3 regions of the uncultured Phascolarctobacterium sp. genome follow, and region 1 is predicted to be linked to each of the others. Evidence: riboswitches for the same ligand, from Rfam matches in the RefSeq annotation. Region 1 holds a riboswitch; each other region holds the start of a gene.
What was found. A riboswitch is a leader RNA that binds a small molecule or an ion and turns the genes downstream of it on or off. The one in region 1 is predicted to bind cobalamin.
Positions count from the first base shown of each region.

Region 2: another riboswitch for cobalamin. It lies ahead of Q4G98_RS03445 (TonB-dependent siderophore receptor); the one in region 1 lies ahead of Q4G98_RS07100 (TonB-dependent siderophore receptor).
Region 3: another riboswitch for cobalamin. It lies ahead of Q4G98_RS02595 (methylmalonyl-CoA mutase family protein); the one in region 1 lies ahead of Q4G98_RS07100 (TonB-dependent siderophore receptor).

Region 1 is NZ_CATWDQ010000007.1:56,538-61,745, forward strand. It holds gene Q4G98_RS07080 (ABC transporter substrate-binding protein) at 1-382, shown strand, start outside; gene Q4G98_RS07085 (hypothetical protein) at 440-1,222, opposite strand; gene Q4G98_RS07090 (hypothetical protein) at 1,433-2,113, shown strand; gene Q4G98_RS07095 (OmpH family outer membrane protein) at 2,157-2,582, shown strand; cobalamin riboswitch at 2,730-2,907, shown strand; gene Q4G98_RS07100 (TonB-dependent siderophore receptor) at 3,102-5,000, shown strand.
Region 2 is NZ_CATWDQ010000003.1:3,120-8,327, forward strand. It holds gene Q4G98_RS03445 (TonB-dependent siderophore receptor) at 1-2,071, opposite strand, end outside; cobalamin riboswitch at 2,234-2,405, opposite strand; gene Q4G98_RS03450 (HAD hydrolase-like protein) at 2,630-3,280, opposite strand; gene Q4G98_RS03455 (alanyl-tRNA editing protein) at 3,942-5,141, shown strand.
Region 3 is NZ_CATWDQ010000002.1:203,996-209,203, forward strand. It holds gene yihA (ribosome biogenesis GTP-binding protein YihA/YsxC) at 1-13, shown strand, start outside; gene Q4G98_RS02590 (AbrB family transcriptional regulator) at 25-1,056, shown strand; cobalamin riboswitch at 1,188-1,364, shown strand; gene Q4G98_RS02595 (methylmalonyl-CoA mutase family protein) at 1,851-4,040, shown strand; gene scpA (methylmalonyl-CoA mutase) at 4,043-5,208, shown strand, end outside.

The DNA of each region.
Region 1 (5,208 bases):
GATATTGATGGGGTATTCGCTGCTGGGGGTTTTTGGAAGTGTAGAAGGTCTGTTCAACGACATCTGCATCAATGCCGGCGTAATCAACGGCGCTGCCGTAGCGGGCCTTGTTCGTGGTGAACATCTAAGCAAAGAAAAAATAGTAGAAGTCAACCCTGATGTTTTGATGTTTCCAGATTACAGTTCGACCCAGGAAGGCGATACCGTACTTTTTAGAAAAGAAGTTTTAAAAGATCCGGCACTGCAGAGCATCAAAGCAATCAAAAATAATAATGTCATTATCATAAAAGATCGCCACAGATATGCCGCTTCGCAATATATAGGCGACGGTATCTTAGACATAGCTCAAAAAACATATCCGGAATATTTTCGGAGAAAGTAAAAAAGTAAAGCGTGATATCTTTGGTATCACGCTTTACTTTTGATTTGTACTTAACCCTTAAATATCAAGCCCCGCAAGATAACTGCCAACCCTGTCGTGAAGCTTTTGCGCTACCTGATCGCGAACGATGCTGTAAACGTCGGGATTAAGAGTGATAGTGTTTGTGCCTGCGAACAGCTTAAAATCAGAAGTTGAAAAATCAATAAACAAAATCTGCTTAAAATTCTTTTTTGTCTCCAGATAAAGCGCTGCAAAATCATACTCTATCAGACTGTTCTTTTGCGTGCAGACACCAAGACTGATATTACCCATTTGGTCAGAACACGTATTAAATTTAAACAGAGTTAGCTTAGAATCATTTTCGGGCAAATTTTTTAAAGCATTGATCGTTGCCTGCGCTAAAAGCAAGGCGTTGTTTTGCAGCAGGCCGTTGATGATTTCTAAAATAGCCTTGTCGGCCGTAAAGCTTTTACCATGTATTTTATATTGCCAGAAAGCCGTATTCTGGCTTACCCAGCCTAAATTCAGCAGAACCTCTGAAAATTTATTGTACCAGCCTTTCACGTCATAACGGCCGTGTTCATCTTTTGGATAAGCTTTATCTGCCGCTAATTGAGCCAATAAAGTTGAATTCAAAACATCGCTTTTTTGCTGCTCGTTCAAATCGGCGGCAAAACTTTGCAGCATTCTGTTGTTGATACAGGCAGCAGAATCAATAGCCTCTTTCGCATCAGAAGAACGTCTAGAATCAAATGCAGGCAAATCTAATGCCTCTATATAATGACGAGAAGCCCTTAAGAATGCGTCTTTAAAAATAGAATCACTGACAAAATCAGGCATAAACAAACCTCCTTTTAATTAAAAATAGAAAACTTAATCTAATACAACTAATTATAAAATACTGCCAATCAGATGAAAAGTCAATCAAATAATATAATAATATAAATAGCAACGATTATTGACTGATGACTGCAAACCGTTTATAATAATCTACATGTGCAAGCAGACAAAATATAGTAGTATATTTTAAGGAAACAGGCAACGATACAAATGCAGAACAATAAACAGATCAGTCCGGAAAATATCCTGCATATTACAAGCGGGGAAATAACTGCAAATCAGCTTAAAAAGCAACTCCCACAGGACGATATATTGCCTTTTAACGAAGCGATGTGCGAAGGTGAAACCTGCGCAGAAATATTTTCAGATGCATTTTATCGTTTAAGAGCTGCTGCCTATGAAGTTCCTTTACAGGAATATCTGCAGAAATCTCCAGGTAACTTTCTGCAAAGCTGCTTGAAGAATTATGATACTCTACATTTGTATTTTGACTATGATATGTTCTGCGCAGTAAATGTAATAACATTGCTTGCCTTTTTAGAACAGGCAGAATATCCGGGGCAGATAAAATTTCAGCTGTTGGAAGCCGATGGGACAGTTAAGGTCCTTGATACGTGGCCTGTGATTTTGGGAAATTATAAAAAATGCTATACCAAAGTCCTGCTTGACCGTCAGCGGTTTGTGACTGGCAATGAACTTTTGGACAAAGGGATAGCGCTGTATCTTGATTATAAGAAAAAGAATAATCGGATTACCAGGTATATCGCAGCTCATGGCTCAGCAGAACAAATGCAGCTGGTGCAGGAGCTGTTGCTGAAGTTTGCTGATTACGGCCTGACGGATATGGCGGCGGCTAAATTTATTGCGGCAGTTCGGGATAAAAAACGGTAATAATAAATTTATTATAAACAAAAATTAAGGAGTGTTGGAAACGATGAAAAAACAAATTATGACCTTTATTTTGACGATTGTCATGGCACTGGGCATTTGCGGCGCTGTATCAGCCGCCGAAGCCGGAAATATGGTAGGTTACGTTAATGTCCAGCAGGTATTTCAAAGCTATCCTGATATTAAAACTACCATGAGCGCTGTTGACCTGGAACGCCAAAAAGCGCAGCAGGAATTTGAAAGCAAGGCGGCCTCTTTAGATGACAGCGGTAAACAGGCCTTAGGCGAAAAACTGTCGCAGCAGGTAGCCAAACGCGAACAGGACCTGATGGGGCCGATCCAGAAAAAAGTTCAGAAAGCTATTGCCACAGTAGCCAAACGTGCCGGCATCAGCAGCGTAGTTGACAGCAGCGCAATGCTGTATGGCGGCAAAGACCTGACCAACGATGTAATTGCTGAAGTGCTGAAATAAAATACAGAATAATCTCAGACCCCGCGCAAGCTTGCTTGCGCGGGGTCTTTTTATGCAACAAAATAGTTGCTGAAAAAGAAAATTAAATAATAAATAAAAATAAAAGATTGCATTGTAAAATTGTTTATAGTATACTTGCAAAATAAATGTATATGGATATTATCAGGTGACACAGGTCTTAATAGAGAAGCTGGGTGTAAAACCCACACGATCCCGTCGCTGTAAAAGTGAGTTCATCCAAAATATGCCACTGGAATTTATCTGGGAAGGCTTGGATGAATGATGAACTTGAGTCAGAAGAACTGCCTGATAATTACTTTACTGCTGCGTGAGACAGTTAGGTAATGTTATCGGCTTCTTTTATTTTGAATCAAGCTGTTTAATGCCTTTTGCCTTAGCGCAGAAGGTATTTTTATTTTGGGTGATTGCAAGTAAAGGCAAATAATGTGCGGTCATAAAGAATGAGTACAGGAAATGTCTTTATTTCAATAATAAAAATGTAGTGAAAGGAAGTTGAGTATGTCAAAAAAGAATTTGAGTAAAAGTGTACTGATGGTAGCACTGATAACTGGCAATGTCATCTGGGGGGGTACTGCAGTACATGCTGAGGAACCAAATCAGGCCTTTACGCTTGACCCAATGATCGTAACTGCTCAAAGAACAGAAACCAGAGACCTGGATACACCGGCAACCACTAATATCATTACTGAACAAAATATCAAAGAAGCCGGCTATAAGAACGTTTTTGACGCTATCGAACATCAAGTAGGCCTAACAAGTACCGGTTACGGCGACGCCGGTCAGGATTTTGGTTTCAGTTCAGGCCGCACCGTTATCCGCGGCTACGACCGTGGCACCCTGATCATGGTAGACGGTATCCCCATGAACCTTAAAAACTATAACTCCTTAGACGGTATCCCCATAGATATGGTACAGCAAATAGAAATCATAAAAGGCGCCGCTGGAACCCTGTATGGCAGCGAAGCTATGGGCGGCGTAGTTAATATTATTACTAAAAAGCCAGGTGGCAAAACTCAGGTCAAAGTAAAAGGCACCGTCGGCAACTATTATAAAGATTACGGCGTTACCTATGCGGGTGAAAAACTTATCGTAACCGCATCTAAAGAATATTCCAACAAGCTTACCCACAGCAACGCTTATCCGGAAGGCTCGTCTACCGACTGGTGGGTAGGCAAAGGACAGAAAAACAGAGCCGGGATCTCCGCCGCACTGACAGATGAGATCGGTTTTACTTTCATCTATCAGGACGGCAATATTACCCGCGGCAGCAATAACGATGCCAAAAAAGTAGGCTCAGTCTATAAAAAATATAATTATCGTTATGACGACAAACGCATTACTACAGGACTGACCTACGATGGCAAATCTAACGGCATCAAAGCCATAGTAGGTTATAACTACCGCCGTACTGAAGGCTACGACTTTACCGCAGCCACACCAGGCCCTGTAAGCTCATCAGCCGATTTATCAAGCTATATCGGTGACGTACAAAAGACCTGGAAACTGGGAAAAAATACCCTTATAACCGGCTACAGCCTAAGACGCGAAAACTATGAAAACCTGGTTACCAAAGCCAATAAAGCCCACAGAACCAGTAACGCCATCTACCTTTCGTATAACAACGTGTTCAGCGATAAATTCAGTGCTACCCTGGGACTGCGCGGCGAAATAATCGACGACCCGGTAAAAAGCGAAAATATACTGAACCCGCAGTTCCAAACTCTGTATAAAATCAACGACAATACCTCGTGGTACATAAACATCGGCAAAGCTTTCCAAATGCCAACAGTAGATTCATACTATGGCAAAAAAGCCGCGGCCGGTACATTAAAGCCCGAAGAAGGCTGGACCTATGAAACAGGTATCAAAAAAATCTACGATAACAAAAGCATCAAGCTTGCAGTCTTCCATATGGATTTTGAAAATAAAATAGGCTGGAGCGATAAAGACCCCGGTACCGGTGAACAGTATGCCATAAACAAAGGCGATTTTAGAAATACCGGTATCGAAGCAGAATTTACCCATAATGTAAATGATAAATGGCGCTATTCTTTGGGAATTGGCTATGGCAACCCCGAAGTAAAAGATCCTTCCGCTGCCAACCCCAAATGGGTGCAGGATGACGGCAGGATAGATGTATCAGCTTCGGTTTTTTATTCTATCAGCAAGCTTACAAGCGGCCTTACATATAAATATTTAGGCGACAGGGAATATTACGGTGGGCATGACGTCCCGTCAAGAAACCGTTTGACCTGGAATACTTCGTATGATTTGACTAAGAATGACAACATAACCCTGACGATGAATAATTTGTTTGACAGGGATAACTATTCTAACAGATATGGTAACCTTGATTTACCATTTAACTGGAAAATAACCTATACCAGAACCTTTTAAAAAAAGCAGCAGGCAGCGCTTAGGCGCCGCCTGCTGCTTTTCGTCTAAGCACTTCTTCACTAAAATTTGCAACCCTGGTATATTTTCAGGACATAACAACACCTCCGGCTGTAGTTTCTATTCTACAACAGGAGGTGTTTTATTTCACTGTCCGTTTTTCGGGGTATAGTCCCCAAATACTCAGAGGTTTTTTACGGCTAAAAACAAG
Region 2 (5,208 bases), on a different contig from region 1:
GCAGCCAATAATCTTTATTAAGCACGTTGTAGCAGGTGGCGCTTACAGTTACCGGTGTAGTGCCTAATTTGGTTTTATAGCTGGCGCCGAGATCAAAAACTAAAGAAGAAGGAACGGTGAATTTTTCGTTGTTGATTTTGGCATTACCGGTGTAGACGCCGCGGCCCCAGAAGGAAGTGCTTTTATCGGGAGCATATTCGGCAGTCAGAACAGCATTCCATTTTGCAACGCCGTTGACGGCAATGCCATCTAAGTCGCCGTTTTTAGTTTTTTTCTGTTCAGCGTCAAGATACATAAAGCCGCCCATTAAAGCCCATTTATCGCTGATTTTGCCGTTTACTGCAAGTTCAATGCCTTTGTAAGTATTTTCGCCGTCATTGGTGAGTAACGGCAGACCAACCGGCTGGGGCTGTACTTTTTGGCTGGCTTTAGTGATTTCGAAGAAACTTAAAGAGGTGGTCATTTGTCCGGCCTGGTATTTAACGCCTACCTCGTTTTGCTTGGTTTTAGCAGGGTCAAGGATAGCATCAGTATTCTTGTAGCCGCTTCCGACAACGCTGCCGGCTGCGAAGCTTTCGGAGTGTGAGGCGTAAACTGATAATTTATCAGTTGGCTTATACATAATGCCGTAAGTGGGGCTGGTATCATTGGATTTCACGCTGTCTTTACCGTAGGATTGGGTGTCTGTATGGTGGCCGTGCAGACCTAACAAAACAGTAGCTTTGCCAAACTCGATATTATCTGCCAAAGTCCAGCCCCAGTAGTTTGTTCTGTTGCTGCGGTAGAATCCGTTATGATTGATATTGAGATTGGGGATTTTGCCGTCGTAACGTCCTTCATAAATATTGCCGGCATTGGGCGTATCTACCATATTAGGGCCGCCGTTAGAATATTGGCTGTATCCGTATTTCCACATTCTGTCAACAGTACCGGCCAGGTTGTGAGTTACTGTACCTGTCGTAATTTTGCCTTTGATGCCTGTTTGCAGATAATATGAATCCATTGGAAAACCGCCGTCCCGATCAGAATGTGCGGTGAAGGTGCCATCGTTACTTGTGATAATATAGGGGTCTACGGCACGCCAGGTTATGTTTTTGTATAGATCATAACGGCTGTAACCACCGTTGAAGAATGCGACAACGTCTTTACCGATTTTTTGTTCATGGTTCAGAGTCACCATCCAGGTATCCAAAGCAGCTTCCTGACCGTCATAACCATAATTAAGAGTGTTTTTAGGAGCAGACGGCATTGCTGTTACATTGGGGCCTAGTTGAAATGCTCCGCGCGGATTTTTGATTTTTGATTGACGATAACCGGCAAATAAATTAGAAGTGCTGTTTTCGTCGCGGTGGTCTAAGTTGATGAAAATATCGCGGTTGGTGAGTTCTTCGTTATCGACACTTGTTTTGCCGCTGATGTTTTCGGCATTGATGCGTAGTCCCCAGGATTTGTTTTTACCGAAGCGTTGGCCGATATCTATGATTTGACCGTAGGTACTTTTGCCTGAAAAAATTTGTGTGATCCGGTTTATGGGTTTATCCGTAGCTTTTTTGGAAACCATATTGACCATACCGCCAGCAGATTCATTCAGTGTAGTACCTTCGATACCCATATTGGGTCCGGCATTGACTTCTATCCTTTCGGCAAAATTGGTTGGTATTGTAGATTGTGTAAACATACCGGGAACACCGTTGACGTATAAGGCATAACCAGTGGTGTGGATGCCGCGGATAGAAAAGTCGTTATATAAGCCATAGCTGCTGCTGCGCACAGATGGAGTATTGATTAAAACACTTGTTAAGGGAGCGGTAGGATCGTTGAATTGTTCGATTGTTTTGTTAGAAAAACTGGTTTTGCTAAAGGGAATATCCATAATGCTGCCTTTACCCAAAATACCGTTACTGCTGATCGAGGTAATATATCCCCCCGGCAGGGCGTCCCTGTCGGCTTCGACGATGACTTCGTCCAGATCGTGCGTCATGGTTTCCTCAGCGGCGGCAGGCAGTACGAAGCCGACGCTGGCAACGGCGCACAATACCGCCATTGCTAAAAATTTCTTGTTTCCATTCATCAAATAAACACTTCCTATAAATTTATTTTCTAAATCCTTCGACCGAGCTGTCCGAGTTTCGCGTGCCGAAAAATTTAAAAGCAAAAGAAAAAACGCTTTTCTGCGCACAAAGGCAGAAAAGCGTAAAAAAGCTTCTAACGCTCTGCCTGTCGTTCGCAGGAGGGTGTGGACGGATGATCAGGCAGTTCTTCTGGCTCTGCGTCATCGCTTACCTCGCCTTCCCGGTTTCCCAGTGACGTTATGAGGCTTGCTCGGCATTACAGCGGCGGGACCGCATCGGCTTTAAACCGATTTCTCTGTTAGGCAATGCTGCACCTGATCATGAATATTCGATTGGCAAATAAAATACCTTGAAAAGATAAAAAAATTAACTTTTGCTTTGTATTATAGCACTTTGCCCCCCCCCCGCAAGCAAAAGTTTTCCACAGGTGTATAACTTGAAAAAAATAACAGTTAAAGGGCAAAAAAATACAGCGCCCGGCAAAAGCCGGACGCTGTGGTGAAAATAAAGTTATCAAGCAGTATTGATTTACAGAAAATATCGCTGTTTGAGGATCGTTAAAGAAGCAGTTCGGCAAAGTCCTGCGGCTTGGCAGCGATCTGGCTGACGCCGGCGGCAGTCAGTTCCCCGGGGGAGCTGTAGCCGTAGCCGGCGCCGATGATGGCGATGTCGTTTTGCTGTGCGCCGATGGCGTCGTGTTCGCGGTCGCCCAGCATAACGGCTGCGGTTTTAGCGTCGCTTTCGATGTGCAGGCGCTGCAGCACTTCGCCGATAACGTCGGCTTTGGTCGGCAGTTCGCCGTTGAAGCCGGGGCCGGCAACAGTCGTAAAATAGGGGGCAAGTTTGTAGTGTTCTAAAATTTTTTCGGCGTAAAGCTGCGGCTTGCTGGTGGCAACGGCGAGGATCTTGCCTGCCTGGCGCAGGGTCTGCAGCAGCTGGGGGATACCGTCGTAGACAGAGTTTTCAAACATGCCGACGCGGGCGAAGCGCTCGCGGTAATATTCAAGGGCGGCGTGGGCTTCGCCTTCGCTCATGCCGCAGAAATTCTGGAAGGATTCGGTGAGCGGCGGGCCGATAAAGGGCAGCAGTTCGTGGTCGGGATAGCTGCCTTTGCCGCTTTTTTCCAAGGCGTACTGGACGCAGCGGATGATGCCGGGGGCAGAGTCGGTGAGGGTGCCGTCGAGGTCGAAAAGGATATATTTATACATTGTTTGCTCCTTGATTTGATAATATTCAGGTCTGTGTTGTTGTTGAGGCTGGCGTGTGATCCGGCAGCGCAGGTGTTTTTCCTGGTCGGCTGCGGGTCAGGTCATGGAGGATGCGTTCGTGGTAATAAAACCCTTGCGTTTATCCCTGCGCCGACATCGTCCTAACACCAGCACTGCTGTTGAAGCTGACCTGTGATCCGGCAGCGCAGGTGTTTTTCCTGGTCGGCTGCGGGTCAGGTCATGGAGGATGCGTTCGTGGTAATAAAACCCTTGCGTTTATCCCTGCGCCGACATCGTCCTAACACCAGCACTGCTGTTGAAGCTGACCTGTGATCCGGCAGCGCAGGTGTTTTTCCTGGTCGGCTGCGGGTCAGGTCATGGAGGATGCGTTCGTGGTAATAAAACCCTTGCGTTTATCCCTGCACCGACATCGTCCCAACACCAGCACTGCTGTTGAGGTTGGCGTGTGTCCCAGCAGCGCATTGTGTTTACATTATACCGCAAGGGTATATGTTCTCACTAGGCTCGAAAATACCTCGCCAAGTGTTCACATTATAACACAAATAAGCTGCGGTGCAAAACAGCGGCAGTTATTGCTTAACGGCCGACGGCAGCAGTGCTATAATGAAAAGAGAAATTTTATTGATGAGGGGTTTTAAAAATGACGGAAAAATTGTATGAACAGGATTCGATGTTAAAAAGCTGCCTGGCAACGGTGCAGAGCTGCGAGGCAACCAGTGGCGGTTATGCCGTCGTTTTGGACAGGACGGTCTTTTTCCCGGAGGGCGGCGGTCAGCTGAGCGACCGGGGCACTTTGGGCGGCGTGAAGATGACTTATGCCGCTGAGCGTGACGGCGAGGTGCTGCATTACTGCGAGCAGCCGTTGGCGGCTGGCACGCAGGTCGAGGCGGTGTTGGACTGGCAGGCCCGGCTGGACCATATGCAGCAGCATGCCGGCGAGCATATCCTTTCGCACGCGGTGTGGAAGCTGTTTGGCGCCAATAACATTGGTTTTCATATGGGTGAGCGGCTGGTGACTATCGATCTTGATAAAGAGCTGACGGCAGCCGAGCTGGCGCAGGCTGAAGATTATGCCAACAGACAGATCTGGGAGGATAAGCCGATCACGGTCAGTTATCTGCCGCATACCAGGCTGCCGGAGCTGGTAATGCGCAAGAAGAATGAGAAGCTGACCGGTACGCTGCGGATCGTTACTGTGGAGGGCGGCGATGTCTGCACCTGCTGCGGTACGCATCCTGCCCGCACAGGGATGATCGGGCTGATCAGGATCAACCGTTTCGATAAGCATAAGGACGGGATCAGGGTAGAATTTTTGTGCGGGCGCTGGGCTTTAGAGGACGCGCGGCAAAAAAACGACTACGTCTGGCAGGCAGGACGGCTGCTTTCCATGAAGCCGGAGGGCGTGCCGCAGGGGATAGGTAAATTGCAGGGCGAATTGGCGGCGCAGAGCGAGCGTTTGAAAGCGCAGACTGTTAAATTGTATGAATTCTTAGCGCCGCAGCTTTTAGAGCAGGCTGCTGTCGATGCAAGCGGCATCAAATATATCGCCGCGGCGCAGGAGGATTGCAGTGCCGCCGACGCCAAACTGCTGCTGAACAAACTGCTGGCAGGCGGGCGTACTGTGGCGGCGGTGGTATACAGCTCCGGCGAGCGCGTCAATTATGTTTTGGGCTGCGGTGAGCAGACGCAGGCCGATTGCCGTGATCTGTGCAGACAGGCAGGCGAGCTGTTCGGCGGCAAGGGTGGCGGATCGCAGAGCTTTGCCCAGGGCGGCGGGGCTTACAGCAGTGACTGGCGGCAGAAACTGCAGCGGCTGCAGCAAATATTACAGGGAGTGTGATATTTTATTTGTAAGAAGAAGTTTTTATTGTATAAAATGTAAAAAAATAATATAATAGAACATATAG
Region 3 (5,208 bases), on a different contig from region 1:
AGGCCATTACTGAGTGAGGTAAATATGCTGAATCGTTTGCTGCTGTTTATCATGGCAGCTTGTTTGGGAACACTGTTTTTAAAAATGGAACTGCCGATACCCTACCTTTTAGGCGGTATTTTTGCAGCAGTAGCCTGTAAAGTAGCAGGCTCGTCTGTCACCTGGCCCAAAAACTGGCGCGAAGTGGCTCTGCTTGTTGCCGGCTATGGTATCGGCCGTAACTTTACGGCTGACACCTGGGATAAAATGACCCATCAGACCTTCGGCGTGCTGGAAGCTACGCTGATCGCCGTCGCCGTTGCGGTTGTCATAGCCTGGTGGACTGCCCGGCATACGTCTGCCAACCTGATCAGCTGCGTCATGGGCATCATGCCTGGCGGACTGACGCAGATGATGCTGATGTCAGAAGACGACCCGCGGGCCGACGCCAATGTCGTTGTCGTCATGCAGACCCTGCGTCTGGTAGGCGTCATCGTAGCCGTGCCATTTCTGGTGATCCATGGGCTGGGGGCCCAGGTGATCCAGGGCGGCGTCACTGTAGCGGCCACTGGCGGAATCAATTGGCTGATCATGCTGCCGCTGTCTTTTTTAGGCGCTTTTCTCGCCACAAAGTTCAATGTACCGACCCCGCGTTTGCTGGGACCGATCCTGGCGACCGCGGCCGGCTCGTACTTTTTGGGCAGCCTGCAGCCTGTGCCTGATCTGCTGATGATGGCGGCACAGGTCAGTATCGGCCTGTATATGGGCGTTATGTTGGAGCCCAAAAAACTTTCTGCCACCAGAGAATTGATGCCGTATATTTTTTGCGGCATTGTTTTGATGATCGGTGTCAGTGTCGTTGTGGCCTGGTCCCTGTCGGATCGTTATGGCTTTTCGCTGATCACGGCCTTCCTGGCCATGGCTCCGGGCGGCATTGCGGAAATGTGCCTGGCAGGCATGAGTATGGGCGAAGATGTTTCGATCATTCTCACCTATCAGCTGGTGCGGCTGCTGTTTTTAAATATCTGTGTTCCCTTAGGCATTAACCTGTATTTTAAAAATAAAATAACTGGATAAAAGCGGCCTCATACCCTGCAGTATATTGCAGCAGGGTATGAGGCCTTACTATTTATGGCAGATGATAGATAAAAAAATCTACCAAAAGGCTTGACAAAAGAAATAGTAATAAATATAATTAAGACATCAAATGAATATTGGAAGCTAAAGGTGCTCTACGGAGCTTAATAGAGAAGTCGGTGTAATCCCGACGCGGTCCCGCCGCTGTAACGAGGAGCGAACTTCAGATACCACTGGTAGCAATACTGGGAAGGTGAAGGAAGCTGTGAATCGGAGTCAGAAGAACTGCCTTAGCCACCATCGCTGATTGACCTGCGAGAGACGGGGAGGAGATGCTGCAGAGTTCGTATTTTGGGTAAATACGAAGTGCGAATCTTTTGCTATGAATTTCTGACCGTTTTTCTTAATATTATTTTAAGAAAACGGTTTTCTGTTTTTCTGCGCCCTACGCGCGCATTGAGGTCGAAGTGTGATGGCTAGACCTCGGGATTAAGGTCAGCCATCAGTGGATATATTTATTTGTGACAGGACTGGAACACCCTGTCAGGTTTATTGCCATTCTCAAGTTCTTTTGTATAAGAACCTTCTTTTCCTTTGCCTGCGTAGGGGTGCGCGGCAAAATAACCATCACAAAAACAGTGGTGGTTTATTTTTTTAGGAAAAGAGACACTTAACAGATGCAGTTTAGGTAGGAGATACTCGAACCACTCTGCGATACGTAAGTAAGCAAAATACAGGAGGTGAATGGTTTTACTGCCCCGGCACAGAAAATAATCAATGAAAGGATGCCGTATATGGAACAAGATAAAAACCTTACAGCAGAGCTTCACAAGGAAGAAGCTTCAGAAACAGCTTTTTCTCCAGTGACATTTGATGAATTTACGCCGCCGTCCTATGAGGAATGGAAGCAAGAAGTAGTTACTGCTCTTAAAGGCGGTTCTTTTGAAAAAAGTATGTTTACCAAAACTTATGAGGGCATCACCCTGAATCCCATTTACAGATTAGAGGATCAGGAAAAGATCACCCACAATAAAACCTATCCCGGTATGGAAAGCAACCTGCGTGGTGCCAATGCCGGCGGGTACATCCATAAAGTCTGGACGATAGCCCAGGAATGTGATGGCAAAACTCCTGCCGAAGCCAATGAAATGGTCAAATACGAACTCTTGAAAGGAACCACCGCTGCCAGCGTCGCTTTAGACACCGCGACCCGTAAAGGCTGCGACCCTGACAAAGCAGAAGAAAAAGACGTTGCCGACATCGGCGTTTCCCTGGCTACCGCGGCAGACGTAGAAAAACTGCTCGACGGCGTCGATCTGGAAAAATTTGAGATCGACATTTACGCCGGCGCTTCCAATATCGCTCTTTTGGCAGCTGTTGCTGCTGCCTGCGATAAAAAAAGCCTGCCCCTTACCAAACTGCATGGCGCTATCACCGCCGATCCTATTGGGGAACTTGCTTTGGATGGCGCATTAGTTCGTCCATTGGACGAATATTATGACGAAATGGCACACAGCATTGCCTGGGCTGAAAAAAATGCTCCGCAGCTGAGAACAGTAGTAGTCAATACCGATGTTTATCACAACGGCGGCGCTAACGACATTCAGGAAGTAGCCTACGCCATGAACGAAGCAGTAACCTATATGCGCGCTATGGAACGCCGCGGCATCGACATCAACGCCTTCTGCCGCCACCTGCGTTTCCATTTCAGCATCGGCGCCAATTTCTTTATGGAGATCGCCAAACTGCGCAGCCTGAAAATGGTTTGGGCACAAATCGTTAAAAGCTGCGGCGGTGACGAAGAAGCACAAAAGATCAATCTTTATGTCAGCACTTCCACCTTCTGCCAGACTAAATACGATCCTTATGTAAACCTGCTGCGTGCGGCTACTCAATCCTTCTCCGCCGTTGTCGGCGGTATGGACGGCATGTATGTCAAACCCTTTGACCATTGCATCCGCCCCAGCGACGTGTTCTCACGCCGTATTGCCCGTAATATCCAGATCATGGAGCAGCATGAATTCAACTTTATTCAGCCGATCGATCCTTCCGGCGGCAGCTGGTATATCGAACCCCTGACCGAAGAATTTACGGAAAAAACCTGGGCTAAATTCCAGGAGATCGAAAGCCATGGCGGCTTGCTGGCAGCACTTGAAAGCGGTAAAGTACAGGCTGCGATCAAAGAGATTCTGGAAGACCGTTTCAAAAACCTCGCCACCAGAAAAGACCGTGCGGTTGGCAATAACATGTATCCTAACATGACCGAAGAACTTTTGGAAGTGCCTGAAGTAGATTTCGCTGGAATCCTGAAAGCACGTAAAACTGATTTGGAAGTCAACGTCAAAGTACGTGATAACGCTTATGTTGAAGCTGTACTCAGCGATCTTGGCAAACGTGATGCCAGTGAACTGGGTTCCTTGATCGCTGATGCTGAAAAAGCATTGCTGGCTGGCGCGACGATGGGCGAGATCTCAGCAGCCCTTACCGGCAGCGCTCAGGGCGAAAAAGTGGAAGCTATCGCTCCGCACCGCTGGACTGAACGCTATGAAGAACTGCGCATGCGCACAGAAAGCTTTGTTGCTAAAACCGGCGAAAATGTTAAAATTTTCCTGGCCAACATGGGTCCGATCCCGCAGCATAAAGCACGTGCCGACTTTGTTACCTCTTTTATGCAGGTCGCAGCCTTTGAAGTCATGACCAATAATGGGTTCCCGACTGTAGAAGAAGCTGTCAAAGCTGCTCTTGAGTCCGGTGCCGATGCTACCATAGTCTGCTCTACAGACGCTACTTATCCGGAACTTGCCCCGGCTGTTACCAAAGCCATCAAAGCAGTTAATCCGGCTATGAAGGTCTTTTTGGCGGGCGCTCCCAGTGCAGAACTGAAAGAAATCTGTGATGCCGCAGGTATGGATGATTACATCAGCGTTAAATCCAACTGCTATGAAACCCTGCTCCGTATGCAAAAAGAAAGGGGGATGTTCTGATAATGTCCAGAATTCCTGATTTTAGTCAAATTCCCTTTCAGCAGGCACCAACACAAGGCGACGCCGAGTTTGCCGCCTGGAAGGAAAAATTAAAAGCTGAAACCGGTAAATCCTTTGAAGAAAATTTTTACCGTACTATGGAACAAATCAATGTAGCTCCTTTATATGACGTCAATGCTTATAAAGACTGCAACCATCTGCAGTACATGGCAGGTATCCCGCCGTTCCTGCGCGGACCATACTCCACGATGTACGTAACTAAACCCTGGACCGTACGTCAATATGCCGGTTTCTCCACGGCAGAAGAATCCAATGCTTTCTATCGCCGTAACCTGGCAGCAGGCCAAAAAGGCCTCTCCATCGCCTTCGACCTTGCAACTCACCGCGGCTATGACTCCGACCATCCGCGCGTTGTCGGCGACGTAGGTAAAGCAGGCGTTGCCGTTGACTCCATTCTGGATATGGAGATCCTTTTCTCTGGTATCCCGCTGGATCAAATGTCCGTATCCATGACCATGAACGGCGCCGTACTGCCGGTACTGGCCTTTTATATCCTGGCCGGCGAAGAACAGGGCGTAGATAAATCGGTTATGGCCGGTACGATCCAAAATGATATTCTGAAAGAATTCATGGTCCGCAACACCTACATCTATCCGCCTACCGCCTCCATGCGGATCATCGGCGATATTTTTGAATATACCTCGGCTTATATGCCTAAATTCAACAGCATCTCCATTTCCGGCTACCATATGCAGGAAGCCGGCGCCACCGCCGACATCGAGCTTGGCTATACACTGGCTGATGGGCTGGAATACCTGCGTACAGGTACGGAACATGGTCTTACTATTGACCAGTTTGCGCCGCGTCTGTCCTTCTTCTGGGCAATGGGCAAAAACTATTTCATGGAAATCGCTAAAATGCGTGCCGGCCGGATGCTGTGGGCCAAGATCGTTAATTCCTTCGGCCCGAAAAAAACCAAATCCATGGCTTTGCGTACGCATTCGCAAACCTCTGGCTGGAGCCTTACCGAGCAGGACCCATTCAACAATATCACCCGTACCTGTATTGAAGCAATGGCAGCAGCCCTGGGTCATACCCAGTCCCTGCATACCAACGCACTGGACGAAGCTATCGCCTTGCCGACCGACTTCTCGGCCCGTATCGCGCG